Regions from separate parts of the Streptomyces sp. S063 genome, predicted to be linked through region 1. Evidence: riboswitches for the same ligand, from Rfam matches in the RefSeq annotation. Region 1 holds a riboswitch; each other region holds the start of a gene.
The links. Region 1 has a riboswitch for cobalamin ahead of CCZ36_RS24190 (ribonucleoside-diphosphate reductase subunit alpha). Riboswitches for the same ligand answer to the same signal wherever they lie in the genome.

Region 1 (7,143 bases):
CGCTGGACCCCGACGACGGGCGGGCGGGCGCCCTGGAGTTGCGCAGCAAGGGGGCGGTCGCGGTGGCCCGGATGCTGTTCGAGCAGCTGTGGGTGAACGCCACCCCGCTCGGCTCCGCTCCCGCCCGCGACGACAACGGGCTGACCCCGCAGGAGGACGAGTTGCTGTCGCTGCTGGCGAAGGGGCACACGGACGCGACCGCGGCCCGCCGCCTGGGGGTGTCGCTGCGTACCGTACGCCGGATGAACGCGGAGCTGACGGCCCGGATGCAGGTCCGCAGCAGGTTTCAGGCGGGTGCGGAGGCGGCCCGCCGGGGCTGGGTCTGAGCGGCCCGCGCCCAGTGAACCGGGTCGGCGTGCCGCCCGTGTCCTGTTGCGACACATCACCGTTGCCGGACCGCAATGCGGACAGGGGGTGACGCTGGTCGGACGCGTCCCATAGATTTCCTGCCCATCGCACCGGTGATCAGCGAGGGGACGGAGCACCACATGGCGGAATCACCCACACCAGCACCACCTGTCTCACCGGCATCGGGGCGGCGAGGGCCGACCCCGAAGTCCATAGCCGTCTGGAGCCTGGTGGCCCTGGCCGGCGCCATCGGCTGGGCCACTCTCGCGCTCTCGCGGGGTGAAGAGGTCTCCGCCGCCTGGATGCTGGCGGCGGCCCTCGGTTCGTACGCCATCGCGTACCGCTTCTACTCCCGCTTCATCGCCAACCGGGTGCTGAAGGCCGACAAGAACCGCGCGACCCCGGCCGAACGGCTGGACAACGGTGTCGACTTCCATCCCACCGACCGCCGGGTGCTGTTCGGCCACCACTTCGCCGCCATCGCCGGCGCGGGGCCCCTGGTCGGCCCCGTGCTCGCCGCGCAGATGGGATATCTGCCCGGCACGATCTGGCTCGTCGTCGGCGTCATCTTCGCCGGCGCCGTCCAGGACATGGTGACGCTCTTCTTCTCGACCCGCCGCAACGGCCGTTCGCTCGGTCAGATGGCGCGCGACGAGATAGGGCCGGTCGGCGGGATCGCCGCCCTCGTCGCGGTCTTCATCATCATGATCATCCTGCTCGCGGTCCTCGCGCTGGTCATCGTGAACGCGCTCGCGCACTCCCCGTGGGGTGTCTTCTCCATCGGCATGACGATCCCGATCGCCCTCTTCATGGGCGTCTATCTGCGCATCCTGCGGCCCGGCAAGGTCAGCGAGGTCTCCGTCATCGGCGTCGCGCTGCTGCTCCTCGCGATCGTCGCGGGCGGCTGGGTCGCCGAGTCGTCCTGGGCGGACTTCTTCACGCTGGAGCCGGGCACGCTGGTCATCTGGATGGTCGTGTACGGGTTCCTCGCCTCCGTGCTCCCCGTATGGCTGCTGCTGGCCCCGCGCGACTACCTCTCCACCTTCATGAAGGTCGGCACGATCGCGCTGCTCGCCCTCGGCGTGGTCGTCGCGCTGCCGACCCTGAAGATGCCCGCCGTCACCGACTTCGCCACCAACGGCCAGGGGCCGGTCTTCGCCGGCTCGATGTTCCCGTTCGTCTTCATCACCATCGCCTGCGGCGCGCTCTCCGGCTTCCACTCCCTGGTCTCCTCCGGCACCACGCCGAAGATGGTCCAGAAGGAGACGCAGATCCGGATGATCGGCTACGGCGCCATGCTGGTCGAGTCGTTCGTCGCGATCATGGCGATGATCGCCGCCTGCATCATCGACCCCGGCCTCTACTTCGCCATCAACGCGCCCGTCGGTGTGATCGGCGACAGCGTCCAGTCCGCCTCCCAGGCCGTGGCCAACTTCGGCTTCACCATCACCCCGGACGCCCTGGCCCAGGCCGCCAAGGACGTCGAGGAGGCGAGCCTGCTCTCCCGGACCGGTGGGGCGCCCACCTTCGCGCTCGGCATGTCGGAGATCTTCTCCGCGGTGGTCGGCGGAACGGCGATGAAGGCGTTCTGGTACCACTTCGCCATCATGTTCGAGGCGCTCTTCATCCTCACGACCGTGGACGCCGGGACCCGGGTCGGGCGCTTCATGCTCCAGGACATGCTGGGCAACGCCTACAAGCCGTTCCGCGAGGTCAGCTGGAAGCCGGGCGTCTGGTTCGCCAGTGCCGTCGTGGTCGGCGGCTGGGGCTACTTCCTCTGGGTCGGTGTGCACGACCCGCTGGGCGGCATCAACCAGCTCTTCCCGCTCTTCGGCATCGCCAACCAGCTGCTGGCCGCCGTCGCGCTGGCCGTCTGCACCACGCTGCTCGTCAAGTCCGGCCGGCTGAAGTGGGCGTGGGTCACCGCGGTCCCGCTCGCCTGGGACGTGGCGGTCACGCTCACCGCGAGCTGGCAGAAGATCTTCTCCGACGACGTGAAGATCGGCTTCTTCGCCCAGCGCGACAAGTACCAGGCGGGCATCGACGCGGGCGAGGTGCTGGCCCCCGCGAAGTCCATGGACGACATGCGGACCGTCGTCACCAACTCCACGGTCGACGGGGTGCTCAGCGCGCTCTTCGCCCTCCTCATCATCGTGGTGCTCGTGGACGCCGGCCGGGTCTGCTACAAGGCCATCCGCGACCCGGAGAGCGTCAAGCTCCACGAGACGCCGTACGTCGAGTCCAAGCTCGTCGCCCCGGCCTCGCTCTTCGCCACCAAGGAGGAGAAGGCCGAACTGCTCGCCGCCGGCGTCGGCCCCGAGGGCGGCATCCGCAAGGAGCCGGCGGAGACGGGGAGCCGGACATGACGCTCGCGGACGTACGACGGGTGGCCGGACGGATCCGCTGGTACGTCCGTGAGCTGACCGGCGAGTCCACGTACGACCGCTATGTGGCGCACGCGAGGGCGCACGATCCGGAGGCACAGGTGATGACCCGCCGCGCCTTCGAACGCAGCCGCACGGACGCCCGCGAGGCGGATCCCCGCGAGGGCTTCCGCTGCTGCTGAGCACCGCCGGCCGCACCGGGGCCGCCGCATCCCGTCCAGGGGCGCGGCGGCCCCTTTCCGTGGCCCCTTTCCGTGCCCCCCGTCCGGCCTCGGGCGCGCGGGACACGGCGCCCTCACCGTAGATAAGGATGTGCCCATGACATCGCGCTCCCGATCACCCCGGCTCCGGCCCCTCCACCTGACCACGACGCTGACCATGGCCCTGGCCCTGGCCCTGGCCCTGACCCTGACGGCGACGGGCTGCGGCACCGAGCCGGCACCCGACACCCGAGCGGCGGGCCCGAGCGGTTCGGCCGATCCAGCACCCGACCGGGCGGAGTTGGAGGCACGGGCGAGCGCCGCCCAGCTCGTCGCGGAGCATGTGTGGGTGACCGAGGCCGCGGGGTACGCCCTGGCCCGCCAGTCGGTCGGGGTGCTCGGCGACGACGGATTCGGCAGCGTCTACACCGAGCCGGAGGGCGGGCAGATCAAGCTGTCGGTGGAACGCCTCCCGCACGCCGACGCCGACTGCACGGACGGGCCCGCGGCGGGCGGCGGCCAGGAGCCCCTGGTGACGTGCGAGCGGGACGGCGAACAGTGGTACCGGGCCACGGAGTCGGGTCATGCGTACGCCCGGGAACAGGGTGACCTGGTGGTGACGTTGAGCGGGACACGCCGGGAGGTGGACCGGGCGACGCTGCGGTCGGCGGCCCTGGCCGCCCATCGCGCCGACGACGACGAGCTGGACCGGGTCCTGCCGCCCGCCGGGGAGACCGCCGGGCGGCAGCCGGTCGAGCGCGGTGATCTGCCGCCGGTCGGCGACGGCGCGCCGAACAACGAGGTGGGAGCGAGCGGCTGATGGATCTGACGATCAGAGTGGCGGAGCCCGCCGAGTACGGCGTGCTCGGCGGGATCGTCGCCGAGGCGTATCTCGGCGACGGCCTGCTGGACGGGCCGCAGGACCCGTATCTCGTCAAACTGCGGGCGGTGGAGCAGCGGGCGGCCGAGGCGGAGGTGCTGGTCGCGCTCGACGCGGACGGGGCGGTGCTCGGCGGTGTGACGTATGCCGCTCCCGGCACGCCGTGGCGTGACATCGCCGGTCCGGACGAGGCCGAATTCCGGATGCTGGCCGTGGCTCGTGCGGGGCGCGGACGGGGCGTGGGCGAGGCTCTCGTGCGGGCGTGCGTCGAGCGGGCCCGGTCGACGGAGGGTGTCCGGGCGCTGGTGCTGTCGACGCAGCCGGGCATGCTCTCGGCCCATAGGATCTACCGTCGGCTCGGCTTTCTCCGGACCCCCGAACGGGACTGGGAGCCGGTGCCGGGCCTGCGGCTCATGACCTTCCGGCTGCCGCTGGAGGCGGTGTCCTGAGGGGCACATGAAATCGACGCGACACAACATGTGGGGGCCGCAGCTTCTGGCGGCCCCCACATGTATGCTCGACCTCGCTGTCGCCGCAGGGGAATCCGGTGCGAATCCGGAACTGTCCCGCAACGGTGTGATCAGTGTGCTTTTGCGCACCTGCAAGTCCGAAGACCTGTCGACAGCGCGTCCGGCTCGACCGAACCGGATGCCAGACGTCCGGGCCTCGCGGATAGGCCGGTGGACGCCGTCAGCGGTGCTGCCCCGACCCGGGTTTCGCGCTGCCCGGCTTCCCCTCCTTCCGCCGGCCCCCTGCCGAGCGAGGGAAAGCCCCGTGACCATCGCGCCCGCCGATCCGGTTTCAGCCACCGAATCCGCCGTGTCCGCAGCGTCCACCACGGCCGGGAAGGCCTCCGACGACGGACCCGGGACCGCCCTGCTGCGGACCCTGACCGACCTCACCGTCGATCTTCCCGACACCGACCCCGGACGGGTCGCCGCCGCAGCCCTGCGCGGGCGCAACGCCCGTTCCGACGAGGCCGAGCTGCGCTCGCTGGCCACCGAGGCGGCGGCGGGGCTGATCTCCGAGGACCCGGCGTACTCCCGGCTGGCCGCCCGGCTGCTGACCCTCTCGATCGCCGACGAGGCGGCCGGCCAGGGCGCGACGTCCTTCTCCGCCTCGGTCGCCGTGGGCCACCGCGAGGGCCTGATCGCCGACCGCACCGCCGCCTTCGTCCAGCTGCACGCGAAGGCGCTGGACGAGCTGGTCGAGCGGACGCTGGCCGAGGGCGCGGACGACCGCTTCGGCTACTTCGGTCTCCGTACGCTGCACAGCCGCTACCTGCTGCGCCACCCGATCACCCGGCAGGTCATCGAGACCCCGCAGCACTTCATGCTGCGCGTGGCCGCGGGCCTGGCCGAGGACGAGTCGGTGCGGGCGCTGGACGAGGTCGCCGCGCTCTACGGGCTGATGAGCAAGCTGGACTACCTCCCCTCCTCCCCCACCCTGTTCAACTCCGGCACCCGGCACCCGCAGATGTCCTCGTGCTATCTGCTGGACTCGCCGAAGGACGAGCTGGACTCGATCTACGACCGCTACCACCAGGTGGCGCGGCTCTCGAAGCACGCGGGCGGCATCGGTCTGTCGTACTCCCGCATCCGCGCCCGGGGTTCGCTGATCCGGGGCACCAACGGGCACTCCAACGGCATCGTGCCGTTCCTCAAGACGCTGGACGCCTCGGTGGCGGCGGTGAACCAGGGCGGCCGGCGCAAGGGCGCGGCAGCGGTCTACCTGGAGACCTGGCACGCGGACATCGAGGAGTTCCTGGAGCTCCGCGACAACACCGGTGAGGACCAGCGGCGTACGCACAACCTGAACCTGGCGCACTGGATCCCGGACGAGTTCATGCGCCGGGTCGAGGCGGACACCGAGTGGTCCCTGTTCTCCCCGGCGGACGTGCCCGAGCTGGTCGACCTGTGGGGCGACGCGTTCGACGAGGCCTACCGGGCGGCCGAGGCCGAGGGGCTGGCCCGCAAGACGATCCCGGCGCGTGAGCTGTACGGCCGGATGATGCGGACCCTCGCCCAGACCGGCCAGGGCTGGATGACATTCAAGGACGCCTCCAACCGGACCGCGAACCAGACCGCCGAGCCGGGGCGGGTCGTGCACTCGTCGAACCTGTGCACGGAGATCCTGGAGGTCACCGACGACGGCGAGACGGCCGTCTGCAACCTGGGCTCGGTCAACCTCGGCGCGTTCGTCAGAGACGGCTCGATCGACTGGGACCGCCTGGACTCCACGGTCCGTACGGCCGTGACCTTCCTGGACCGGGTCGTCGACATCAACTTCTACCCGACCGAGCAGGCCGGGAACTCCAACTCCCGCTGGCGGCCGGTGGGCCTGGGCGCGATGGGCCTCCAGGACGTCTTCTTCCAGCTGCGGCTGCCCTTCGACTCGCCCGAGGCGCGCGCGCTCTCCACGAAGATCTCCGAGCGGATCATGCTGGCCGCGTACGAGGCGTCCTGTGATCTCGCCGAGCGGTCGGGCCCCCTGCCCGCCTGGTCCGAGACCCGGGCCGCGCGCGGGGTGCTGCACCCCGACCACTACGACACCGAGCTGAACTGGCCGGAGCGCTGGGACGCCCTGCGTGCCCGGGTCGCGAAGACCGGTATGCGCAACTCGCTGCTGCTGGCCATCGCGCCGACCGCGACGATCGCCTCGATCGCCGGTGTGTACGAGTGCATCGAGCCGCAGGTCTCCAACCTGTTCAAGCGCGAGACGCTCAGCGGTGAGTTCCTCCAGGTCAACGCCTACCTGGTGGACGAGCTGAAGAAGCTCGGCGTGTGGGACGCCCGCACCCGTGAGGCGCTGCGCGAGGCCAGCGGCTCGGTGCAGGGCTTCGCGTGGATCCCCGATGACGTGCGGGCGCTGTACCGCACGGCGTGGGAGATCCCGCAGCGCGGTCTGATCGACATGGCGGCGGCGCGTACGCCGTTCCTCGACCAGAGCCAGTCGCTCAACCTGTTCCTGGAGACGCCGACGATCGGCAAGCTCTCCTCGATGTACGCGTACGCCTGGAAGCAGGGGCTGAAGACGACGTACTACCTGCGTTCGCGCCCGGCGACCCGGATCGCCCGTGCCGCGTCCGGCCAGGCGTCGGCCGCCGCCCCCATTCCCGTACAGCAGGCGCAGGCGCCCGACGCGGACGCCATCGCCTGCTCCCTGGAAAACCCCGAGTCCTGCGAGGCCTGCCAGTAATGAGCACCACCGCCCAAGAGAAGAACCTGCTCGACCCGGGATTCGAGCTGACCCTGCGCCCCATGCGCTACCCGGACTTCTACGAGCGCTACCGGGACGCGATCAAGAACACCTGGACCGTGGAGGAGGTCGA
Region 2 (7,143 bases), 1.9 Mb from region 1:
TCAGCACGACGAATCCGGCGACGGCCGCGATGCTCGCGTTCCAGTTGCCCAGGCGGGGTGCGAGCCGCTTGCCGATGATGACGGCGGCGACGGCCAGCAGCACACTGAGGGCGACCATCAGGAAGAACAGGGTGGTGCGCTTGCCGATGGTGTCCGGGTTGCCGACGGCGGGCGGGTTCGCCGGGTACTTGAGGAACGGTACGACGTAGACCGTGAGCAGGGCGGCGCCCGCGACCAGCGCCGCGGTGGCCCGGGGGCCGAAGTCGCCGATGCGGCCCAGGGCGTAACAGAACACGAGGGCGGCGATCCCGCCCGCCGCGACGCCGAAGACGAGGACGCCGGTGGCGAGCCCGCCGGTGGCCTGCATGGTGCGGCTGACGAGCTCTTCGCCGCCGCCGTGGTCGTGACTGTGGGCCTCTTCGAGGGCGATGGCCGCGTCCACCTGGGACTCACCGAGGAAGTAGGCGACGACGAGCGCGAGCGCGCCCGCGACCAGGCCCGCGAGCATGCCGCGCACGAGCAGGGCTCTGACAGATATGGAGTTCACGATGGTTTCCTGATTTCTCTAGCTTGCCGCTGCCGGCCGCGTCCGCCGATTCCCCGGCGGGGCCGTTGTTCCTCAGGTGCCTCAGTGGCAGGGGAAGCCGAGCAGATGGCGGCCGTCGTGAACCCACTCGTGGACGCCTTCGCCCGAGATGAGTGCGGTGGCGCCCTGTTCGGCGCCGACGAAGTACAGCAGGACGAGCATGAGAATGCCGAAGAAGACCGCCCAAGGGGCAAGGGTCTTCGCCGAGACCGGAGTGATCCCGGACGCCCCGTCGCGGGAACGGCGGACTGAGCCATGGCAGAACCTCCTGTGGGAACACGCGTCCCTGTCGTGGTGCCTCGGACGAAGGTGGCGGGTCTGACTTCCCCGCCCGGAGGCGGGTTCACAGTGGCGCGACCGTGCCGGATTCTCACCGGACTTCCATCCCACCCTCGTCATGGTCGACGTGACCATACCGCCTGTCCGCGAGCACCGCCATGGTCCAATGTGCAGCGTCACGGCGGGCGGATTCCTTGGCGTGACAGGGCTGCGGGCCCCTGGTGCGGATGTGAGAGCAGGGACATGACAGTACGGGCGATATTGATCTCGCCGGCGATGAACGCCGCGCTGCGGGAGGCCCGTTTCGACGGCGACTCCCCTCTGGACCGTTCCGGCCGGGAACGTGCGCGTGCCGCCGCCGGCGCGGTGCCGGTGGCCGGGCTCGCGCTCAGCGGCCCCTCCGGCCGGTGCCGCGAAACCGCCGGGGCCCTCGGCCTGGCGGCCCGCACCGAACCGGCCCTGGCCGGCTGGGACCTGGCGGGCTGGGCCGGCCGCCGCCTCGACGAGGTGGCCGCCGCCGAACCCGCCGGGGTGGCCGCCTGGCTCGGCGACCCGTCAGCGGCTCCGCACGGCGGCGAGTCGCTGCGCGACCTGGTGACGAGGACCGGGGTGTGGCTGGACTCCCTCGGCGGACCGGACGCACCCGGCGCGAGCTTCCTGGCGGTGGCCGAGGCCGCGGTCGTCCGGGCTGCGGTCGTCCACGGGCTGCGGCTGCCGACGGAGGCGTTCTGGCGGCTGGACGTCGCGCCGCTGACGCTGACCGAACTCAGCGGGCGCTCCGGCCGGTGGAACGTGGCGCTCGGACGCCCCCTCACCGCTCCCCCGACCGGCTGACCGGCGCGGCCCGACCTCACTCGGCCGGCCGGCCGTCACATCCCTTCGCGTTCCCGCCAGTCGGGCCGGACCAGCACCGCCGTGGCGACGATGTCGTCCTCGATCCGCCAGCGCCCGTGCAGCGTCGTCGGCAGGGCCGGGTCGGTGAGCAGCAGGCGGGCGGCGAAGGTGCCCTCGGCGGCGACCGGGCCCGGGGACCCGTCGCCGCCTTGCGGAGTGTCCGTGCGATGGATAGTCAGATCCGCCTCGACGAAGTCGAGTTCCACGCCGGTGACCGGATACCAGGTCTTGAAGACGCTCTCCTTGGCGCTGAACAGGATGCGGTCCCAGTGGATCTCGCCCGTGCCCTCCGGCGCGGGCGGACCGATCCGCTCGCGTTCGGCGGGCAGGGTCACCAACTCCCTCACGCCGGGGGGAAGCGGGCCGTGCGGCTCAGCGTCGATGCCGAGCGACAGGACGTCGGTCGCACGGGCCAGCGCGGCCGCCCGGTAGCCGGTGCAGTGGGTGAGGGTGCCGACAATTCCCTCGGGCCACAGAGGCCTCCCCCGGTGACCGTGCAGTACGGGCACGGGTGGCAGGCCGAATCCCGCCATGGCGCGCCGGGCGCAGGCGCGGGCCGTCGCGAAATCGTTCCTGCGTTTGGGCACGCTGCGGGCGATCAGCGCCTCCTCCTCCGGGAAGAGGGTTCCGTCCGGAACGGTCTCCGCGCGGGTGGCCGCCGAGGAGACGTCGGCGGGCAGCAGCAGCTCGATCACGATGCGCCTCCGGTGGTGCGCGGCTGTGCGGACGGTCCGGTCCCGGCCCCCTCCGGCGGGGCGGGCTCACCCTCGTACGGGAGGATCTGCCGCAGCAGGCCGCGCGGGTGCCCCCGCTTGCGCCACTCCCGGGGGTAGCCGATGGAGACCTCCTCGAAGCGCACCCCGTCGTACCAGGTCGTACGAGGGATGTGGAGGTGGCCGTAGACGACGGCGCTGACGTTGAAGCGGCGGTGCCAGTCGGCGGTCAGTTCGGTGCCGCACCACTGGGCGAACTCCGGGTACCACATCACCGACGTGGGTTCGCGGACGAGCGGCCAGTGCCCGGCGAGGACGAGGGGTATCCGCCGGTCGTGCTCCTCGAGCCGGCGGGCGGTCTCGGCAACGCGGGCGCGGCACCAGTCCTCCCGGGTCGGGTAGGGGTCGGGGTGCAGGAGGTACTCGTCGTTGCAGACGATGCCGCTTTCGTGCGCGACGGCGAGCGACTGCTCCTTCGTGTGCGTTCCCGGGGCGCGGAAGGTGTAGTCGTACAGGAGGAAGAGCGGCGCGATCGCCACCGGTCCGTCGGGGCCCGGCCAGAGCGGGAAGGGGTCCTCCGGAGTCGTCACCCCGAGCTCCCGGCACAGCGCGACGAGGTGGTCGTAGCGGGCCTGGCCGCGCAGCTGGACCGGGTCCTTGGCCACGGTCCAGAGCTCGTGGTTGCCGGGGGTCCAGATGACCTGGGCGAAGCGTTCCGCGAGGAGCCCGAGCGCCCACCGGATCTCCTCGGGCCGCTCCGCGACGTCGCCCGCGACGATCAGCCAGTCGTCCGCGGACGTCGGATGGAGGGACTCGACGATCGGCCGGTTGTCGGTCACCGCCGCGTGCAGGTCGCTCACGGCCAGCAGACGGCCCTCGCCCCGCTGTCGGGGTCCGTCGCCGGGGGACGGTACGGCGGCGGGGGCACCGTGCGGTGCCGGGTCGCTCGGAGGATTCATGGGCACGGAAATCCTGATCTCTCGGCAGTCGTCCGGCTCCGTCCGCACGGTGAGGAGCCCCTGGGTACGTAGCCTCTCACGCTCCCCTCCCCCGCCTCCCGGGGGTTTTCGGGTTCGGCCGTGTCGGCGGCCGCGCCTGGCGCCGGCGCGGCAGCGGCTCCGTCAGTCGTCTTGTGTGCGGCGGGAGTTCAGTTCGTTCACCGCTCCGAGCGCGTCGCCGATCGTGGTGTAGTCGACGGCGATGAAAGTGACCGGGCTGCCGCGCTCCGCCTCGCAGGCCCGGGCCCGTTCCAGGACCCACTCGCGGGCGTTGACACGACCGGCGTCCAGGCGGCTGCCGCCGGCGTTCGTGATGAAGTGGTTGAGCAGGAAGAGCTGTTTCCCGGTGCCGCCCCGGTGGGGTGCGCAGGTCATCTCGGAGGGACTCCGAAAGGCGAACGGGGTCTCCATGCCGTACCGGTAGAAGTTGCGGTACCAGGGGGCCGGGCCGTCGGCCTTCTCGGCGAACACCACCAGCCTGCGGCCGCTGTCGATCATCTCCTCCAGGGTGGGCCACGGGGCGTCCGGGTCCGCGTCGGGGGTGTGCAGGAGGTCGTCCAGGCCGGCCGCGTGGAACGCCTCCTCGGTGTCCTCGGGGCTGATGTCGTCCTGGACGATGAGCGTCACGATCTCGGTGGGGTGGGCGCGCAGCCAGTCGCGGATGTCCTCCAGGGCCGGGACCAGCTCGATGGCCCCGGCGCGGCAGACGCCGTGACAGAGCCACAGGCCCTCGCGCGGTGGGTTGGCCTTGTCGATGGCGCCGGTGATCAGCCGCCGCTGCTCGGAGGTGAACTCGGGGGAATCGAGCCGTGCGGCGATGTCCTCGGGGCTCTCCCAGCGGTACGTGTCGAGCTGGAGGGCCCGGACCCCCGCGTTGAGCTGCGTGGTGATGTCGGGGTCCTGGAGCGGGCCGATGAACCGGTCGGCGGTGGTGGACATGGCGTTGTGCGAGGTGAGGTAGGCGGCCTCGTCGTAGCGCAGGTCGCACAGGCGGCTGCTGCCCAGGCACTGGCGGGGTGCGGACGGGCCGAACACGGGTGGCACGACCAGGACGCCGGCCAGTGCGGCACAGGCCACGCCCGCCGCCGTCGTCCGCACGGCCGTCGGGGTCGGCGTCGGCATCCGGTCGGGGCGCACCAGCAGCGCCCAGCCCGCGCCCGTGAGGAGTACGCCGCCGACGAGGGCCGTGAGGGCGGCGCCGAGACCCGTGGCCACCGCCTGGTTCACGGCGTTGCGCTGGAGATCGTCGACGAGGGAGGTGACGCTCGGGGCCCACGAGTCCGGTGTGTCGAGAAGGCGTCCGCCGGTGACCGGCCGGGCCAGGAGCACGGCCGCGCCGGTCAGGACACCCCCGCAGGCGAGCGCCTGACCGAGCCGCATCAGCTTGTGGGCCGGGGCGGCGGGGCCGGTGAACCAGAGCGTCACGAGGGCGGCGAGCGCGAGGGTGAGGGCGAGGACCTGGAGCAGCGTCAGGAACCTGATGGTGTCGCGCGCCTGTTCCAGAGCGGTGAGGTCGGCCCCGGCGGCGGTCAGGGCGCCGGTGAGGTCCCACGTACCCTCCTGGAGGGTGGTACGGAGGTCCGCGGCGGCGCCGCGCGAGCCGTCGGAGAGCGCGGCGGCGGTTGCGGCCAGCGCGGTCGCCACGTCCCCCTCGCCCAGCGCCACCTCGATCTCGGCGCGCAGCGCCGTCCGCTGCCGCTCCGGTACGGCCGTGAGGAGGACGTCGGCGGCGCGGTCGGCCTGGTCCTCGGTGAGCGGCAGCCTGGGCAGCTCCGGGGCCCGGCCCTCCTTGAGGTCGTCGAGCCCCGCGGCCAGGTCGGCGGTGAACCGTTCGAAGTCGGGCTGGTCCCGGCCCTGGACATGGGCCACCAGGTCGCCGAAGTAGACGCGTGCGAGATCGGCGAGGTTCTCCAGCACCGGGGCCAGGTCGACGGTCAGCCGGAGCTCGTCGCGGTCGCCGCGCAGATAGCCGGTCACCGCGGCGATCTGCTGGTCGGTGAGGGCCCGGACCGTGGCGGGCGGCAGCACGACCTTGATGTTCGACGTCACCAGCGCCTCGGGCACGGGCAGATGGGCGAGGAGTTCGCGGGTGACGGGTGAGATCTCCGGGTCGACGAGCACCTCGCTGTAGAGGCGGTCGTAGGCCGACTCCTCGTCCAGCACCGCCTGGTAGAAGCCGGGCGAGACGACCGTGGAGCGGACGGTCGCGGTGAGCGCGACCGTGCTCACGCACAGCACGGCCAGCAGGAAGGCGAGCACCGGCACGAGGCGGCCGGACCGGCGCGGGGACGTGGGGCCCCGCACGGGCCCGAGCGGCTTCGCGATCGGTTCGGCGCTCACCCACCCAGCCTATGCGGAATATCAGCTTTTATGCATGAATGATGAGACCTGAGGAGCTGAGGAGCCCGCCGTGCACTCCGTCCACCTGGCCGTGCTGATGACGAGTCACGACCACCGCGCGCGGACGCTGTACGCCCTGCGCGCCCTGGAGGAGCAGCGCGGTCTCCCCGCCGGGACGACGCTGGGCGTGCATCTCGTGGACACCGGCAGCACCGACGGTACGCCGGAGGCGGTGCGGCTGCGTCATCCTGCGGTGGAGGTCATGTCGGTGGGCGCCGACGTCTCCCGCAACCAGGCGCTGCGCATCGCGAGCCGGAACAGCCGCAGTGGCGGCGGGGGCGGCGGCCCGCTCGGCGGCGTCCCGGGCGGGCCGAGCCACGCGTGGACGCATCAGCTGTGGCTCGACGACGGCGTGGAGCTGTTCCGGGACGCCCTCGCGACGTTGTTGCGCACCTCGGACGCGGCCGGTTCCGACGCGGTCGTCGTCGGCGCGGTGCGCAACGCGTACGGGGACACGGTGTACTCCGGACGGCGGGGCCGGTCCCTGACGCTCGTGGAGCCGGGCGCGCACCGGCCCGAGCGCTGCGACACGTACGACGGGCGGGTTGTTCTGGTGCCCCGTGCCGTGTACGAGGTCGTCGGCGATCCCGACAAGGTCTTCCGTCATCGGATGGGCGATTACGACCACGGCCGGCGCGCGCGGCGGGCCGGGGCAGTCGCGCTGGTCGCTCCGGGCCACGTCGGCGAGTGCGTGGAGGGGCCGGCGGCTCCCGGCAGCCGGGAGCCGGGCATCGGCGTCCGGGAGGCGCTGCGCCGGGTGACCTCCGTGCGGGAACTGCCGCCGCGCCAGTGGTGGGTGTACTGCCTGCGGCACACCTGGCCGTGGGCTCCGTATCTGATGGTCTCCCCGTACGCGCGCACCGCGGCCCGCGCCACGCTCGGGCGGCTGCGGGGGTGATCGCGGACCGGTCGGTGTCAGCCCCGCTCGGCCGCGGCCGTGGCGGCTTCGGCGGGGCGGCCGTTGGGCGGGGGCGGCACGGTGGGGCGCCCCGCGGCGGTCCTCGCGGTGGCGGCGGGCGCGCCCCGGCCGGGAGCCGAGCCCTTGGCGCCGGTCGCGGGGGCCGCGGCGGGGATCGCGGCACCGGTGGTGGGCGTTTCGGCGCGTCGGGCGGTGTTCGTACGGACCTGGTTCGCGCGGGGCGTGGCGCTACGGGACGGAGCCGCGCCGGACGGGGCCCTGCGGGAGGAGCCGGTACGGGTCGGCTGCGTGCGGGGCGGGGCGTACGCCGGGATCCTCAGCAGGGCGTACACGGCGGCGACCGTCCCGGCCAGC
Region 3 (7,143 bases), 3.8 Mb from region 1:
GGCCATCAGACCGGTGGCGACGGTGGTCTTGCCGCTGCCCGAGGCCGGAGCGGCGATGACCAGACGGGGCACACTCACCACTCGATGCCCCTCTGGCCCTTCTGCCCCGCGTCCATCGGGTGCTTGACCTTCGACATGTCGGTCACCAGATCGGCGGCCTCGATGAGCTTGTCGGGCGCGTTGCGGCCGGTGATCACCACATGCTGGGTGCCGGGCCGGTTCCGCATGACCTCGACGACCTCGTCGGTGTCGATCCAGCCCCAGTGCATCGGATAGGCGAACTCGTCGAGCACGTACAGCTTGTACGTCTCGGCCGCCAGGTCCCGCTTGACCTGCTCCCAGCCCTCGCGGGCCTTCTCCTCGTTGTCGAGCTGGCCGTCGCGCTGGACCCAGGACCAGCCCTCGCCCATCTTGTGCCAGTCGACGGTGCCGCCCTCGCCGCTCGCGCCGAGCACCTTCAGCGCGTTCTCCTCGCCGACCTTCCACTTCGCCGACTTGACGAACTGGAACACCCCGATCGGCCACCCCTGGTTCCAGGCCCGCAGCGCGAGCCCGAACGCGGCGGTCGACTTGCCCTTCCCGATGCCGGTGTGGACGAACAGGAGCGGGCGGTTGCGGCGCTGACGGGTGGTGAGCCCGTCGTCCGGCACAATTGTCGGCTGTCCCTGCGGCATTAAGCGGCCCTCCCGGCTGCGGTGACGTCCTTGACGAGCCCGGCGATCGAGTCGGCCCGCAGCTCGTCGAGCGTCACGGCGGTGCCTCCCAGCTCCCGGGCGAGTTCTCCGGCGAGACCGAGGCGTACGTACCCCGACTCGCAGTCCACGACGACCGAGGCCGCCCCCTCGGCCCGGTGCAGCCGCGCCGCCCGCCCCGCGAGCGCCACGGGCTCGGGCCCGCCGGTCGCCCGCCCGTCGGTGACGACGACGAGCAGGGGCCGCCGCGACGGATCGCGCAGCCGCTCCACCCGCAGCACGTCATGGGCCTTGAGCAGCCCGGCGGCCAGCGGAGTGCGCCCGCCCGTCGGCAGCGACTCCAGCCGGGCGGCGGCCGCGTCCACGGACGAGGTCGGCGGCAGCGCCACCTCCGCCTCCTTGCCCCGGAAGGTCACCAGGCCGACCTTGTCCCGCCGCTGGTAGGCGTCGAGCAACAGGGACAGCACGGCCCCCTTGACCGCGCTCATCCGCTGCCGGGCCGCCATCGATCCCGACGCGTCCACGACGAACAGCACGAGGTTGCCCTCACGCCCCTCCCGGGTCGCCTGCCGCAGATCGTCCCGGCGCACCACGAGCCCGCGCCCCGCACGCCCGCGCGCACGCTGGTGCGGGGCGGCGGCCTGCACGGTCGCGGCCAGGTGAAGCTTGGTCAGCGACCCCTGCGGGCGGCGCGCGCCGGTCGTACGCCCGTGCTCGGTACGGGCCCGGGAGCGCCGCCCGGCCGCGCCCTCGCCGAGCCCCGGCACGCTGAGCATCTTCGTCCGGAACGGCTCTGCGGCGGCCACGGGCCGCTGCTCGCCACCGGCGGGCCGACCGGGCGTCCCGGGCGCGTTCTCGGGGGCCTGGGACGGCGTGTCGCCGTCTTCCGGGGCCGGCGGCGTACGGTCCCCGTCGGCCTGGGGCGGCACGCCACCGCCACCACCGCCGTCACCGCCGCCATCGGGCCCGGGATCGGGATCGTCGTCGTCGTTGTTCTCCTGCGGGCCGGCCTCGTCCAGCGTCCGGTCGAGCTTGTCCTCGTCCAGACCGGGCGCGTCGAACGGGTTGCGCCGCCGCCGGTGGGGGAGCGCCAGCAGGGCCGCCTGCCGTACGTCGTCGGCGGTGACCTCCTCGCGCCCGGCCCAGGCGGCGAGCGCGGTGGCGGTACGGGCCATCACGATGTCGGCCCGCATCCCGTCGACCTCGAACGCGGCGCAGGTGGCGGCGATCTGCCGCAGTACGCCGTCGCTCAGCACGACCTGGGGCAGCAGGACGCGCGCGGCGGCGATCCGCTCGCGCAGTGCGCCCTCCTCCTCGGCCCAGCGCGCGGCGAACCCCTCGGGGTCGTCGTCGTACGCGAGCCGGCGCCGCACGACCTCGACCCGCTCGTCGGTGTCCCGGGACGCGGAGACCTCCACGGTCAGCCCGAACCGGTCCAGCAACTGCGGTCGCAGCTCGCCCTCTTCCGGGTTCATCGTCCCCACCAGCAGGAACCGCGCCGCATGCCGTACGGAGACGCCTTCGCGCTCGACGTACGAGGCGCCCATGGCGGCCGCGTCCAGCAGCAGGTCCACCAGGTGGTCGTGGAGGAGGTTGACCTCGTCGACGTACAGGATTCCGCGATGCGCGTCCGCCAGCAGCCCCGGTTCGAACGCCTTCACGCCCTCCGAGAGCGCCCGCTCGATGTCCAGCGCCCCCACCAGCCGGTCCTCGGACGCCCCGACGGGCAGCTCCACGGTCCGCGCGGCCCGCGCCGCCCCGGCCGCCTCCGCGTGCGGCCCGTCGGGACACGCCGGGTCCGGCGAGACCGGGTCACAGGAGAACCGGCACCCGGGCACCACGGAGACCTCGGGCATCAGCGCGGCGAGCGCCCGCACGGCGGTGGACTTGGCGGTCCCCTTCTCACCCCGCACGAGCACGCCGCCGACGGCCGGACTGACGGCGTTCAGCAACAGCCCGAGCCGCAGGTCGTCCTGTCCGACGATCGCGGTGAAGGGATACGGCGTACTCACAAGGCCTCCTGGTCGACATGCTGTTCAGCTTCTACGTGACCGGTCACATCAATCCCCTGGCCCCTTGACCCGGCAGACCCGGCGGACCCGGCGGAATCAAGCGCCTCGGGCGACGGAGGCGCGGGGTCCGGGACAGCGCCCCGGCTCGCCGAACCACCCGCACCCACGTCACCCGGCGCCGAAGGCGCCCCCGGCGGCACGAACGGCAACCGGGACGGCGCCCCACCCTCGATCAACCGCCACAACGCATCCGTGTCCGCATGCTCCTCCACCAGATCCCCCAGCCGATCCAGCTGCTCCTCCCGCAGCACCCCGAAACTCGTGTCCGGCGCGGGAACGAACCGCCGCCCGGCGGCCCGGGCCACCTCCACCAGGAACCGCCGCCGGAAGGCATCGCTCTCCAGCGACCCGTGCCAGTGCGTCCCCCACACCGCCCCCACCCGGCACCCGTCCAGGAACGGCTCCCCGCCCCGTACGTCGGCCACCCCGTGGTGGATCTCGTACCCCTCCACGGGCTGGCCCAGCGCCGAACCGACCGGCCGCGCCAGCGTCTTGTCCCGGTCGAAGCGAATCCGTACGGGGAGCACCCCCAGCCCGTCCACGACCCCCGCCCGCGACTCCACCTCGTCCTCGATGCGCTCCCCGAGCACCTGGAACCCGCCGCAGATGCCGAGCACCGGCCGGCCCTCCGCCGCCCGCCGCACCAACGCGTCCGCGAGCCCCCGCTCGCGCAGCCAGGCCAGCGCCTTCACCGTGCCGCGCGTCCCGGGCACGATCACCAGGTCCGCGTCGGCCAGCTCCTCCGCCCGGTCCACGAACCGCACGACGACGCCCGGTTCGGCGGCCAGCGCGTCCACGTCCGTGAAGTTGGACATCAACGGCACCGCGCAGACCGCGACCCGCAGCACGTCCTCGCCGTGGGGCGGCGCCACGACCGACTCCCGCACCGCACCCCGCAGGGAGACCCGCAGGCCGTCCTCCTCGTCGATGCCGAGCCCGTGGGCGTACGGCAGCACCCCGTACGTCCGCCGCCCGGTCAGGCCGTACAGCATGTCGAGCCCCGGCTCCAGCAGCGAGACGTCGCCCCGGAACTTGTTCACCAGGTAGCCCGCGACCAGTGACTGGTCCTTGGCGCTCAGCAGCGCCGTCGTCCCGAAGAACGAGGCGAAGACCCCGCCCCGGTCGATGTCCCCGACGACCAGCACGGGGAAGCGGGCGGCCCGGGCGATGCCCATGTTCACGATGTCGGTGCGCCGGAGGTTGATCTCGGCGGGGGAGCCCGCCCCCTCGCAGATCACCGCGTCGTACGTCGACCGCAGCTGCTCCAGGCAGTCCGTGACCGTCCCGAGCAGCGCCTCCTGACGGCCCCCGTGGTACCCGCGGGCGCTCATCTCGCCGACCGGCTTCCCCATCAGGACGACCTGGCTGGACCGGTCGCCGCCGGGCTTCAGCAGCACCGGGTTCATCAGGGCCGTCGGCTCCACCCGGGCGGCCTGCGCCTGCATCGCCTGGGCGCGTCCGATCTCCGCGCCCTCGCGGGTCACGAAGGAGTTGAGGGACATGTTCTGCGCCTTGAACGGCGCGACCTCCACGCCCCGGCGCACCAGCCAGCGGCAGATGCCCGCCGTGACGACGCTCTTGCCCGCGTCGGAGGTCGTTCCCGCGACCAGCAGTCCGCCGCCCCTCATGTCCGCCCCCGCTTCCGTCCTGTCGATGACCGTCCCGCGACCGACCGCCGCGCGACCAGGTGGCCCGCCGCCAGCCGGCCCGCCACACACACCCCCAGGGCCAGCGCACTCACGCGGCGCGACAGCCGCACCGCGCGCTCGATGTCCGCGCCCCGCACGTCCCGGCCGGCCGCCCCGTTCAGGACGGGCCGGTGCTCGACGCGCCCCGCGTACGCGAGCGTGCCGCCCAGCCGTACGCCGAGCGCCCCCGCGAACGCCGCCTCGACCGGCCCCGCGTTCGGGCTCGGGTGGCGGTGCGCGTCCGCCTTCCAGGCGCGTACGGCCTGAGCGGGCCGCCCGCCGCTCGCCACGGCCAGCGCGGCCGTCAGCCGGGCGCCCGGCCACCCCGCCACATCGTCCAGGCGCGCCGAGGCCCAGCCGTAACGGCGGTGGCGGGGAGACTTGTGGCCGACCATCGCGTCCAGCGTGTTCACCGCCCGGAAGCCGACGAGCCCCGGTATCCCGCCGATCGCCCCCCACACCAGCGCGCCGACGACGGCGTCCGAGGTGTTCTCGGCGACCGACTCGACGACCGCGCGGGCGATCCCCGGCCCGTCCAGGGAGTGCGGATCGCGCCCGCACAGGTGCGGCAGCCGCTCCCGGGCCGCCTCCAGGTCCCCGGCGACCAGCGCGCCCCCGATGGCGCGGGCCTCCCGGCCCAGCGACGTCACCCCGACCACGGACCAGGCGGTGGCGGCGGTCAGCGCGACGGCGAGCGCGGGGCGTCCCCGTACGGCGCGGGCGGTCAGCGCGGCGGCCCCCACGGCGCCTCCGGCGCACACCAGGGTGTGCAGCGCGCCCCGGCCACGGTCGTCACGCCACAGCAGGGACTCGACGCGCGCCGCGGCGCGGCCGAATCCGGCGACGGGGTGGCCCCGCCGCGGATCGCCGAACAGCGCGTCGGCGACCATCCCCGCCGTGGCGCCGTACGCGAAGATGCGATCGGCACGCACGGCTCAGCCTGTCGTGGGAAGAGGCGTTCCGGCACGGAGAGGCACAGGGAGGGGCACGAGAAGCGGCGCACTGCGGCCGGGCATGGCGTAGGTCCTCACTCAGGGTCCGCGCCCTGGTTCGACGTGACCGGCGACGAGAGTCTCCTGGCTCCCGGATCCGCAGTTCCCCCGGCCTTCCAGCCCGCGTACCGCGAGCCGTGACATCCGGTGTGGGGGAGTGCTCCCCGGTGACAGTGGCGGGACCGCGCCGGATTCGCACCGGCTTCCTCTGCTGTCGCCGTAAATGGCTCCGGCAGTCCACCACGCCCTGAGAACAGCCGTCAACTCGCTGTTGACCTGCGGGGCTCGACTGTGGGCGGACGCACATCGGGCCGGACACACGAGGGTGTGTCCGGCCCGGGGGAGTGCGGGGTACGGGGTCAGGCGACGATCAGATAGATCCCGTACGAGACCGCCGCCACGCAGAGCCCGAAGCAGGCGTACGCGCCGGCGCGCGCCAGGGCGACCGCTCCGCCGGAGGCGCTGCCTCCGGCCGTGGCGGACTGCTTGGAGAGGGCGACGATGCCCAGGGTGAAGAGGCCTACCAGCGCGACGGTGACCACGAGGCTGACACCGAAGACGGAGGCGAGAGCTGCCCAGTCGATTTTCATGCGGATCTGTCCTTACACCGTGGCCGGCGGCCGGGCCGGGTCGTCCGGCACCGGGGCCGGGATGGTGGTCGCGAGGTCGGAGGCCGGGGCCCCGACGGGCGGCGGCTGGACCGCGGCGATGGCCGTGGTGACGACGCCCTGGGGCTCGTCGCCGTCCGTGTCGTTGACGTTGTTGTGGTCCACGGGCTGGCGGCGCGAGGCCAGCCAGATCGCGAAGGAGCCGCCCACGAGCAGGATCGCGGTGACGGTGATGCCCCAGGGGCCCTGCTTGGTCAGGAATTCGGCGCCCGCGCCGACCAGACCCGCGGCCGGCAGAGTCAGACCCCAGGCGACGAACATCCGGGTGGCGGTGGACCAGCGGACCACGCCCCCCTTGCGGCCGAGGCCCGAGCCCATCACGGCGCCGGAGCAGGACTGCGTGGTGGAGAGCGAGAAGCCGAGGTGCGAGGAGGCCAGGATGACGGTCGCCGCGCTGGTCTGGGCGGCGAAGCCCTGCGGCGGCTGGAGGTCGGTCAGGCCCTTGCCCATGGTGCGGATGATGCGCCAGCCACCGAGGTAGGTGCCGAGCGCGATGGCGACACCGGCGGAGACGATGACCCACAGGGGCGGGTTGGAGCCGGGGGCCAGGACACCGCTGGTGACCAGGGCGAGGGTGATGATGCCCATCGTCTTCTGGGCGTCGTTGGTGCCGTGGGCGAGCGAGACGAGACCGGCGGAGGCGATCTGCCCGGCCCGGTAGCCCTTGGCGGTCGACTTCAGCTGGTTCGGGTCCGTGACGTTCCGGTTGATCCGGTACGTCAGCCGGGTGGCCAGCATCGCGGCGATACCGGCGACCAGCGGGGCGGCGATCGCGGGGAGCAGCACCTTGGTGACGACGGTGCCGCCGTTGATCGAGGACCAGCCGGCCGACATGACCGCGGCGCCGATCAGACCGCCGAACAGGGCGTGGGAGGAGCTGGAGGGCAGCCCCAGCAGCCAGGTCAGCAGATTCCACAGGATGGCGCCGACGAGCGCCGCGAAGATGACTTCTGTTCTGATGCCGTCTTCGTTGACGATCCCGCCGGAGATCGTCTTGGCGACCTCCACCGACAGGAACGCGCCGATCAGGT
Region 4 (7,143 bases), 1.7 Mb from region 1:
CCCGGCTGGGTCGCCCAGGACGGTGACCGCTGGCACTCCGCCGGATCGCTGGCCGAGGCCGCCGGGCTGCTGCCCGCACTCGGCGAGCGGGTCTTCCTCACCACCGGACGGATGGGGCTCGCCGCCTTCGCGGGGGCGGGCCTCGACGCGCTGTGGTTCCTCGTGCGGTCCGTCGACGCGCCGGAGCCGCCCTGCCCGGCCCGGATGGAGGTGCTCCTCGACCGGGGGCCGTTCGACCTCGACGGCGAGCGGGAACTCCTCCGGCGCCACCGCATCGACGTTCTCGTCACCAAGGACAGCGGTGGGGACGCCACCGCCCCCAAGCTCACCGCCGCCCGTGAGGCCGGGATTCCGGTCGTGGTCGTCCGGCGGCCACCGGTACCGGAAGGGGTGCCGGTGGCCCGTACGCCCGACGAGGCCGCCCGCTGGGTGGCGCGGCTCCACGCCTCCGGGTAGCGGACCCCGGCCCGCGGGAACCGGCCCGCCGGGGCCGGCTCCCCTCTCCCGGGAACCGGTCCGCCGGGCATCGGCTTTACGCCTCTCGGCAGCGGCCCGGCGGGCATCGGTTCTACGCCTCCGGGTAACGGCGCGGCGTCCAGACGATGCCCCGGCCGTCCTCGCCCCGCTTCACCCACCGCGTCTGCGACGAGCCCACGATCAGCAGCGTCCGCATGTCCACCTCCGCCGGATCGACATCGGCCAGCCGCACCGTACGGACGGACTCCGTCGGCCCGCCCACATCCCGCGCCAGCACCACCGGGGTGTCCGGCGACCGGTGCTCCAGGAGCAGGTCGCGGGCCCGGCCGACCTGCCACGTACGGGACGTGGAGCCCGGGTTGTACAGAGCCAGCACCAGGTCCGCCGAGGCCGCCGCGCGGAGCCGCTCCGCGATGACCTCCCACGGCTTGAGCCGGTCCGAGAGGGAGATCGTGGCGTAGTCGTGGCCGAGCGGCGCACCCGCGCGGGCGGCGGCGGCGTTCGCCGCGGTGACGCCGGGCAGCACACGGACCGGAATGTCCGCGTACGCGTCCTGCGAGGCCACCTCCAGCACCGCCGTCGCCATCGCGAAGACCCCGGGGTCGCCGCCCGAGACCACCGCGACCCGGTGGCCCCGCCGGGCCAGGTCCAGTGCGAACTCCGCCCGCTCCGACTCCACCTTGTTGTCCGAGCCGTGCCGCGCCTGGCCGGGCCGTACCGGCACCCGGTCCAGATAGGTGGTGTAGCCGACCACGTCGTCCGCCGCCGCCAGCGCGCCCCGCGTCTGGGGCGTCAGCCACAGCGGGCCCGCCGGGCCGGTGCCGACGACCACGACCTCGCCGCCGGCTCTTCCGGAAGGACGCGGCGCGTCGACGCGGCTCGGCAGCACCGCCACCGAGAAGTACGGGACCGACTCCGGGTCGACGTCCGCCAGTTCGCCCGTACGCTCCCCGGCCATCGTGGCCCGCTCGACGTACCGTGCCTCCGGCAGCCGGCCCGACGCCTCGAACGCCCCGCGCACCGCCGGGAACGTCCGTCCCAGCTTCATCACGACCGCCGTGTCCGTCGCGGCGAGGCGGGCCGTCAGCTCCTCCTCCGGCAGCGTGCCGGGCAGGATCGTCAGGATCTCCTCGCCCTCGACGAGGGGGGTGCCGAGCCGGGCGGCCGCCGCGCTGACGGAGGTGACCCCCGGGATGACCTCGGTGGCGTACCGGTCCGCCAGGCGCTTGTGCATGTGCATGTACGAGCCGTAGAACATCGGGTCGCCCTCGGCGAGCACCGCGACCGTGCGCCCCGCGTCCAGATGCGCCGCGAGACGGGCCGCGGCCTCCTCGTAGAACTCCTCCAACGCGCCCCGGTAGCCGCCGGGATGGTCCGTGGTCTCCGTCGTGACGGGGTAGACCAGGGCCTCCTCGATGTGGTCCGGCCGCAGGTGCGCGGCGGCGATCGAGCGCGCGATCGAGCGGCCGTGCCGGGCGCTGTGGTACGCGACGACGTCGGCCTCGCCGATGGCCTGAACGGCCCGCAGAGTCATCAGGTTCGGGTCGCCGGGGCCGAGCCCGACACCGTAGAGGCGGCCGGCGTCCTTCAAGGGAGAAGTCACTATTCTTCCTCGCTCGCGATGGCGTTGAGCGCCGCCGCCGCTATCGCGCTGCCGCCGCGCCGGCCGCGGATGATCAGGTGCTCCAGGCCCGACGGGTGCTCGGCCAGGGCCTCCTTGGACTCCATCGCGCCGACGAAGCCGACCGGGACGCCGATCACGGCGGCCGGGCGCGGGGCGCCCTCCTCGATCATCTCCAGCAGCCGGAACAGGGCCGTCGGGGCGTTGCCGACCGCGACCACCGCTCCCTCCATCCGGTCCCGCCACAGCTCCAGGGCCGCCGCGCTCCGCGTGGTCCCCATCCGGGCGGCCAGCTCGGGCACGGACGGGTCGGACAGCGTGCACACCACGTCGTTGTCGGCGGGCAGCCGCTTGCGGGTGACCCCACTGGCGACCATCGCCACGTCGCAGAGGATCGGTGCGCCGGCGCGCAGGGCGGCGCGGGCGTCGGCCACGGCGTTCGGCGAGAAGGCGAGGTCCTTGACGAGGTCGACCATGCCGCAGGCGTGGATCATCCGCACGGCGACCTGGCTGACGTCGGCGGGCAGCCCGGCGAGATCCGCCTCCGCGCGGATGGTGGCGAAGGACTGGCGGTAGATCGCCGGTCCGTCCTTCTCGTACTGGTGCACAGTGCTGTCGCTTTCTTCCGCTGATACGGCAGGGGCATCGGGTGTGTCGGGTGTTGCGTCAGAGGGCGCGGGCCGCGGCCACCGCCGCCGCCAGCGCGGCCGGGTCGTCCCGGACCGCCCGCGGGGGGTCCCGCCGCTCTCCCCGTACGTGCGAGATCCGGTGCCCGTCGGGGGTGACCACCACGTCGATCCACTCCCCGTGGGGGTGGCCGCAGCGGCGTTCGCACCCGGACCAGTACACAGGGAGCCGCCCGACCGGCCCGACGGCGGCCCCCGCTTCGGCCCGCACGTCGGACAGGGACTTCGCGCAGCCGGGGCGGCCGATGCACGCGCCGACGCCGGCCCACGGGGAGTCGGGGGCGGTGATCAGCCCGGCCGCCGCCAGGGCGTCGAGCGCCGCCGCCGCGTCCTCCGGCCGCCCGAACGGCCCGGGGACGACGATCCCGCGCCACGGGGTGAGCCGCAGCTCGCCGCCGTGCCGGCGGGCCGTTTCGGTGAGCGGCCGCCACTGCGCGGAGGTGAGCCGTCCGAGGGGTACGTCGACGCTGATCGCGTTCGAGGAGCCGTGCGGGCCCGGGGCGGGGGGAGTCGCCGTAGACGGACGGGGCCGGTCCACCGCCGGACCGGCCGCCGCCTTGACCGCGCGAACCAGTGCGGCCCGTACGTCGTCGGGCAGGTCCTTCACGCGCCACGCGCCGGAGTCCCGGGCGGCGCGGAGGAACGCCTCGGCGGCCAGGAGCGCGGCGCGCGGGCCTTCCCCGCTCGGCACCCGGAACACCTCGTCCGCAGTCCCGATCCGCAGGAGGCAGCTGTCGCCCGCCGCGATCAGGGTCACGTCGGCGCCCAGCGCGTCCACGTCACCGCGGCCGTCGTCCAGGGCGAACAGGAAGCGGCCGGAGAGCGAGGCGGCGGCGGCCGATCCGCAGACCAGACGGTCCAGTTCGGACAACCAGCCGCTGACCGGGGTCGATCCGTCCAGCCCGGCGAGCGGAGAGGCCACGATGTTGCGGGCCCGCTCGTGCGCGGCGGACGGCAGCAGCCCGGCGGCGGTGAGCAGCTCGGCGAGGGCGCCCCCGCACTCCGCGCCGAGGCCGCGCAGCTGGACGTTGCCCCGCGAGGTGAGGTGCAGTTCACCGTCCCCGAACCGTTCGGCCGCCGCGAGCAGCGCGTCCGCCCGGTCCGCGCTCAGCACCCCGCCGGGCACCCGGACCCGGGCCAGCGCACCGTCGTCGGCCCGGTGCAGCCGCAGCGTCCCCGGGCAGGCGTCGCCGCCGCCGCGGAGGGCTGGGCCGCCCGCGGAAAGGGGCGAGGGGGCGGAATCGGGCATGGCGGCGAGCATACCGACCGGGCCGGTGCCGGCGATGGGCCCGCGGCTGTGACCTGCGGGACAGCGGGTCACGGGGGAGCGGCCCGCCTCGCACCGGGAACCGCGGCACACCGGGCAGCGGCCGCCACGCCCCGCGCCACCGTCCCCGCAAACAGTGATCACCACCGCACCCCCGCCCCCTGCCCCGCCCCCACCCCGGCCGCTTAGGATGCAGGCGGTGGTCCGTTCAGGCCGCCATCGCCAGACGGCGACAGGGGAGGAAGCCCGGTGAGATTCCGGCGCGGTCCCGCCACTGTGAGTCCGGTCGCCGCCACCACCGGCTGCCGGACGAGTCAGGAACTCCCTTCTCCGAGCACCCGGTAGCCACCGGGCCGCCCGGGGAGACCCTCCGACACCCGCCCGGGGCGTGGACACCCCGAGGAAGGCCTGACGCAGCATGATCCTGCTCCTGTCGACGTCCGACACCGACCTCCTGAGCGCCCGCGCTTCCGAGGGACCCGTCAGCTACCGGTACGCCAACCCCTCCCGCGTGGACCTCGACGGACTGCCGGAGCTGCTGGACGGCGTCGACCTCGTCGTCGTACGGCTCCTCGGTGGCGTACGGGCATGGCAGGAGGGGCTCGACGCGGTGCTGGCCACCGGCCGCCCGGTCGTCGTGCTGACCGGTGAGCAGGCCCCCGACGCCCAGCTGATGGCCGCCTCCACCGTGCCGATCGGCATCGCGGCCGAGGCGCACGCCTACCTCGCGCACGGCGGGCCCGCCAACCTGGAGCAGCTGGCCCGGTTCCTCTCCGACACCGTGCTGCTGACCGGCCACGGCTTCGAGCCGCCCGCCCCGGCCCCCGCGTGGGGCCCGCTGGAGCGGGAGGCCCGGGCGGTGCCCGAGGGTGCGCCGACCGTCGCCGTCCTCTACTACCGCGCCCACCACATGAGCGGGAACACCGCGTTCGTGGACGCGCTGTGCACGGCGGTCGAGGACGCCGGGGGCCGCCCGCTCCCGCTGTACGTCGCGTCTCTGCGCACCCCGGAGGCCGACCTCATCGACCGGCTCCGCTCCGCCGACGCCATCGTGACCACGGTCCTCGCGGCGGGCGGCACCAAGCCCGCCGAGGCGTCGGCCGGCGGCGACGACGAGTCGTGGGACGCGGGCGCGGTGACCCAGCTCGACGTACCGATCCTCCAGGCGCTCTGCCTCACCAGCCCGCGTACCGCCTGGGAGGAGAACGACGAGGGCGTCTCCCCGCTGGACGCGGCCACCCAGATCGCGGTGCCGGAGTTCGACGGCCGCCTGATCACGGTCCCCTTCTCCTTCAAGGAGATCGACGAGGACGGGCTCCCGGCGTACGTCCCCGACGCCGAGCGCGCCGCCCGGGTCGCCGGGATCGCCGTACGCCACGCGAAGCTCCGCACCATCCCGAACGCCGACAAGAAGATCGCACTCGTGCTGTCGGCCTACCCGACGAAGCACTCCCGCATCGGCAACGCGGTCGGCCTCGACACCCCCGCCAGCGCCGTGGCCCTGCTGCGCCGCCTGCGCGCCGAGGGGTACGACTTCGGCCCCGAGGAGGAGATCCCGGGCCTGGTCTCCGGCGACGGCGACGAGCTGATCTACGCGCTGATCGAAGCGGGCGGTCACGACCAGGAGTGGCTCACCGAGGAGCAGTTGGCGAAGAACCCGGTCCGCATCCCGGCCGCCGACTACCGCCGCTGGTTCGCCGAACTTCCGCAGGAGCTGCGGCTCGCGGTCGAGCGGCACTGGGGCCCGGCCCCCGGCGAGATGTTCGTGGACCGCTCGGCCAACCCGGAGGGCGACATCGTCCTCGCGGCCCTGCGGCGCGGGAACCTCCTCATCCTCATCCAGCCGCCGCGCGGCTTCGGCGAGAACCCGATCGCGATCTACCACGACCCCGATCTCCCGCCGTCCCACCACTACTTGGCCGCGTACCGCTGGATCGCCGCCTCGGCCGAGGACAACGGTTTCGGCGCGGACGCGATGATCCATCTGGGCAAGCACGGCAACCTGGAGTGGCTGCCCGGCAAGAACGCGGGCCTCTCCGCCGCCTGCGGCCCCGACGCGGCCCTGGGCGATCTTCCCCTGGTCTACCCGTTCCTGGTGAACGACCCGGGCGAGGGCACGCAGGCGAAGCGCCGCGTCCACGCCACCCTGATCGACCACCTCGTACCGCCGATGGCCCGCGCCGACAGCTACGGCGACATCGCGCGTCTGGAGCAACTCCTCGACGAGCACGCCCAGATCGCGGCGATGGACCCGGCGAAGCTTCCGGCGATCCGCGCCCAGATCTGGACGCTGATCCAGGCGGCGAAGCTCGACCACGACCTCGGGGTGGAGGACCGCCCGGAGGACGAGGGCTTCGACGACTTCATCATGCATCTGGACGGCTGGCTCTGCGAGATCAAGGACGTCCAGATCCGCGACGGCCTGCACGTCCTGGGCAACCCGCCCGCCGGGAACGACCGGGTCAACCTGGTCCTCGCCGTCCTCCGCGCCCGCCAGATCTGGGGCGGCACGGCATCCCTCCCCGGCCTCCGCGAGGCGCTGGGCCTCGACGAGTCGGCGGCCACCCGCACCGACGCGGACGCGATCGAGGAGCAGGCGCGCGCCCTGGTCCAGGCGATGGACGACGCGGACTGGAAGCCGGAGGCAGTGGCCGGGGTCGCCGCGGGGCTGCCGGGCGCCGTGGCCGACATCCTGACCTTCGCGGCCACCGAGGTGGTCCCGCGCATGGCTGCGACGACCGACGAGCTGACCCACGCCGTCCACGCGCTGAACGGCGGCTTCGTTCCGGCGGGCCCGTCCGGCTCGCCGCTCCGCGGCCTGGTCAACGTGCTCCCGACGGGCCGCAACTTCTACTCGGTCGACCCCAAGGCGGTCCCCTCCAAGCTCGCTTGGGAGACGGGCCAGGCCCTGGCCGACTCCCTCCTGACCCGCTACCGCACCGACAACGGCGACTGGCCCACCTCGGTCGGTCTCTCCCTCTGGGGCACCAGCGCGATGCGCACCGCGGGCGACGACATCGCGGAGGCGTTCGCGCTGCTCGGCATCCGCCCCGTCTGGGACGACGCCTCGCGCCGGGTGACGGGCCTGGAGC

Region 2: linked by a shared signal. The riboswitch ahead of CCZ36_RS32320 (CbtB domain-containing protein) and the one ahead of CCZ36_RS24190 (ribonucleoside-diphosphate reductase subunit alpha) in region 1 are both predicted to bind cobalamin.
Region 3: linked by a shared signal. The riboswitch ahead of CCZ36_RS06070 (cobalamin biosynthesis protein) and the one ahead of CCZ36_RS24190 (ribonucleoside-diphosphate reductase subunit alpha) in region 1 are both predicted to bind cobalamin.
Region 4: linked by a shared signal. The riboswitch ahead of cobN (cobaltochelatase subunit CobN) and the one ahead of CCZ36_RS24190 (ribonucleoside-diphosphate reductase subunit alpha) in region 1 are both predicted to bind cobalamin.

The regions. Positions count from the first base shown of each region.
Region 1 is NZ_CP021707.1:5,201,131-5,208,273, reverse strand. It holds gene CCZ36_RS24215 (helix-turn-helix transcriptional regulator) at 1-326, shown strand, start outside; gene CCZ36_RS24210 (carbon starvation CstA family protein) at 489-2,714, shown strand; gene CCZ36_RS24205 (YbdD/YjiX family protein) at 2,711-2,914, shown strand; gene CCZ36_RS24200 (hypothetical protein) at 3,051-3,752, shown strand; gene CCZ36_RS24195 (GNAT family N-acetyltransferase) at 3,752-4,261, shown strand; cobalamin riboswitch at 4,326-4,449, shown strand; gene CCZ36_RS24190 (ribonucleoside-diphosphate reductase subunit alpha) at 4,587-7,010, shown strand; gene CCZ36_RS24185 (ribonucleotide-diphosphate reductase subunit beta) at 7,010-7,143, shown strand, end outside.
Region 2 is NZ_CP021707.1:7,115,092-7,122,234, reverse strand. It holds gene CCZ36_RS32325 (CbtA family protein) at 1-547, opposite strand, end outside; partial or broken gene CCZ36_RS32320 (CbtB domain-containing protein) at 629-843, opposite strand; adenosylcobalamin (AdoCbl) riboswitch at 889-983, opposite strand; gene CCZ36_RS32315 (histidine phosphatase family protein) at 1,109-1,699, shown strand; gene CCZ36_RS32310 (4'-phosphopantetheinyl transferase family protein) at 1,735-2,454, opposite strand; gene CCZ36_RS32305 (metallophosphoesterase family protein) at 2,451-3,431, opposite strand; gene CCZ36_RS32300 (hypothetical protein) at 3,594-5,810, opposite strand; gene CCZ36_RS32295 (glycosyltransferase family 2 protein) at 5,881-6,768, shown strand; gene CCZ36_RS32290 (MraY family glycosyltransferase) at 6,786-7,143, opposite strand, start outside.
Region 3 is NZ_CP021707.1:1,354,606-1,361,748, reverse strand. It holds gene CCZ36_RS06090 (cobyrinate a,c-diamide synthase) at 1-81, opposite strand, end outside; gene cobO (cob(I)yrinic acid a,c-diamide adenosyltransferase) at 75-674, opposite strand; gene CCZ36_RS06080 (putative cobaltochelatase) at 674-2,704, opposite strand; gene CCZ36_RS06075 (cobyric acid synthase) at 2,701-4,392, opposite strand; gene CCZ36_RS06070 (cobalamin biosynthesis protein) at 4,389-5,384, opposite strand; cobalamin riboswitch at 5,522-5,653, opposite strand; gene CCZ36_RS06065 (hypothetical protein) at 5,804-6,034, opposite strand; gene CCZ36_RS06060 (inorganic phosphate transporter) at 6,047-7,143, opposite strand, start outside.
Region 4 is NZ_CP021707.1:3,507,755-3,514,897, reverse strand. It holds gene CCZ36_RS16015 (cobalt-precorrin-6A reductase) at 1-456, shown strand, start outside; gene CCZ36_RS16010 (precorrin-2 C(20)-methyltransferase) at 569-2,080, opposite strand; gene CCZ36_RS16005 (precorrin-8X methylmutase) at 2,080-2,706, opposite strand; gene CCZ36_RS16000 (cobalamin biosynthesis protein CobG) at 2,765-4,045, opposite strand; cobalamin riboswitch at 4,245-4,394, shown strand; gene cobN (cobaltochelatase subunit CobN) at 4,470-7,143, shown strand, end outside.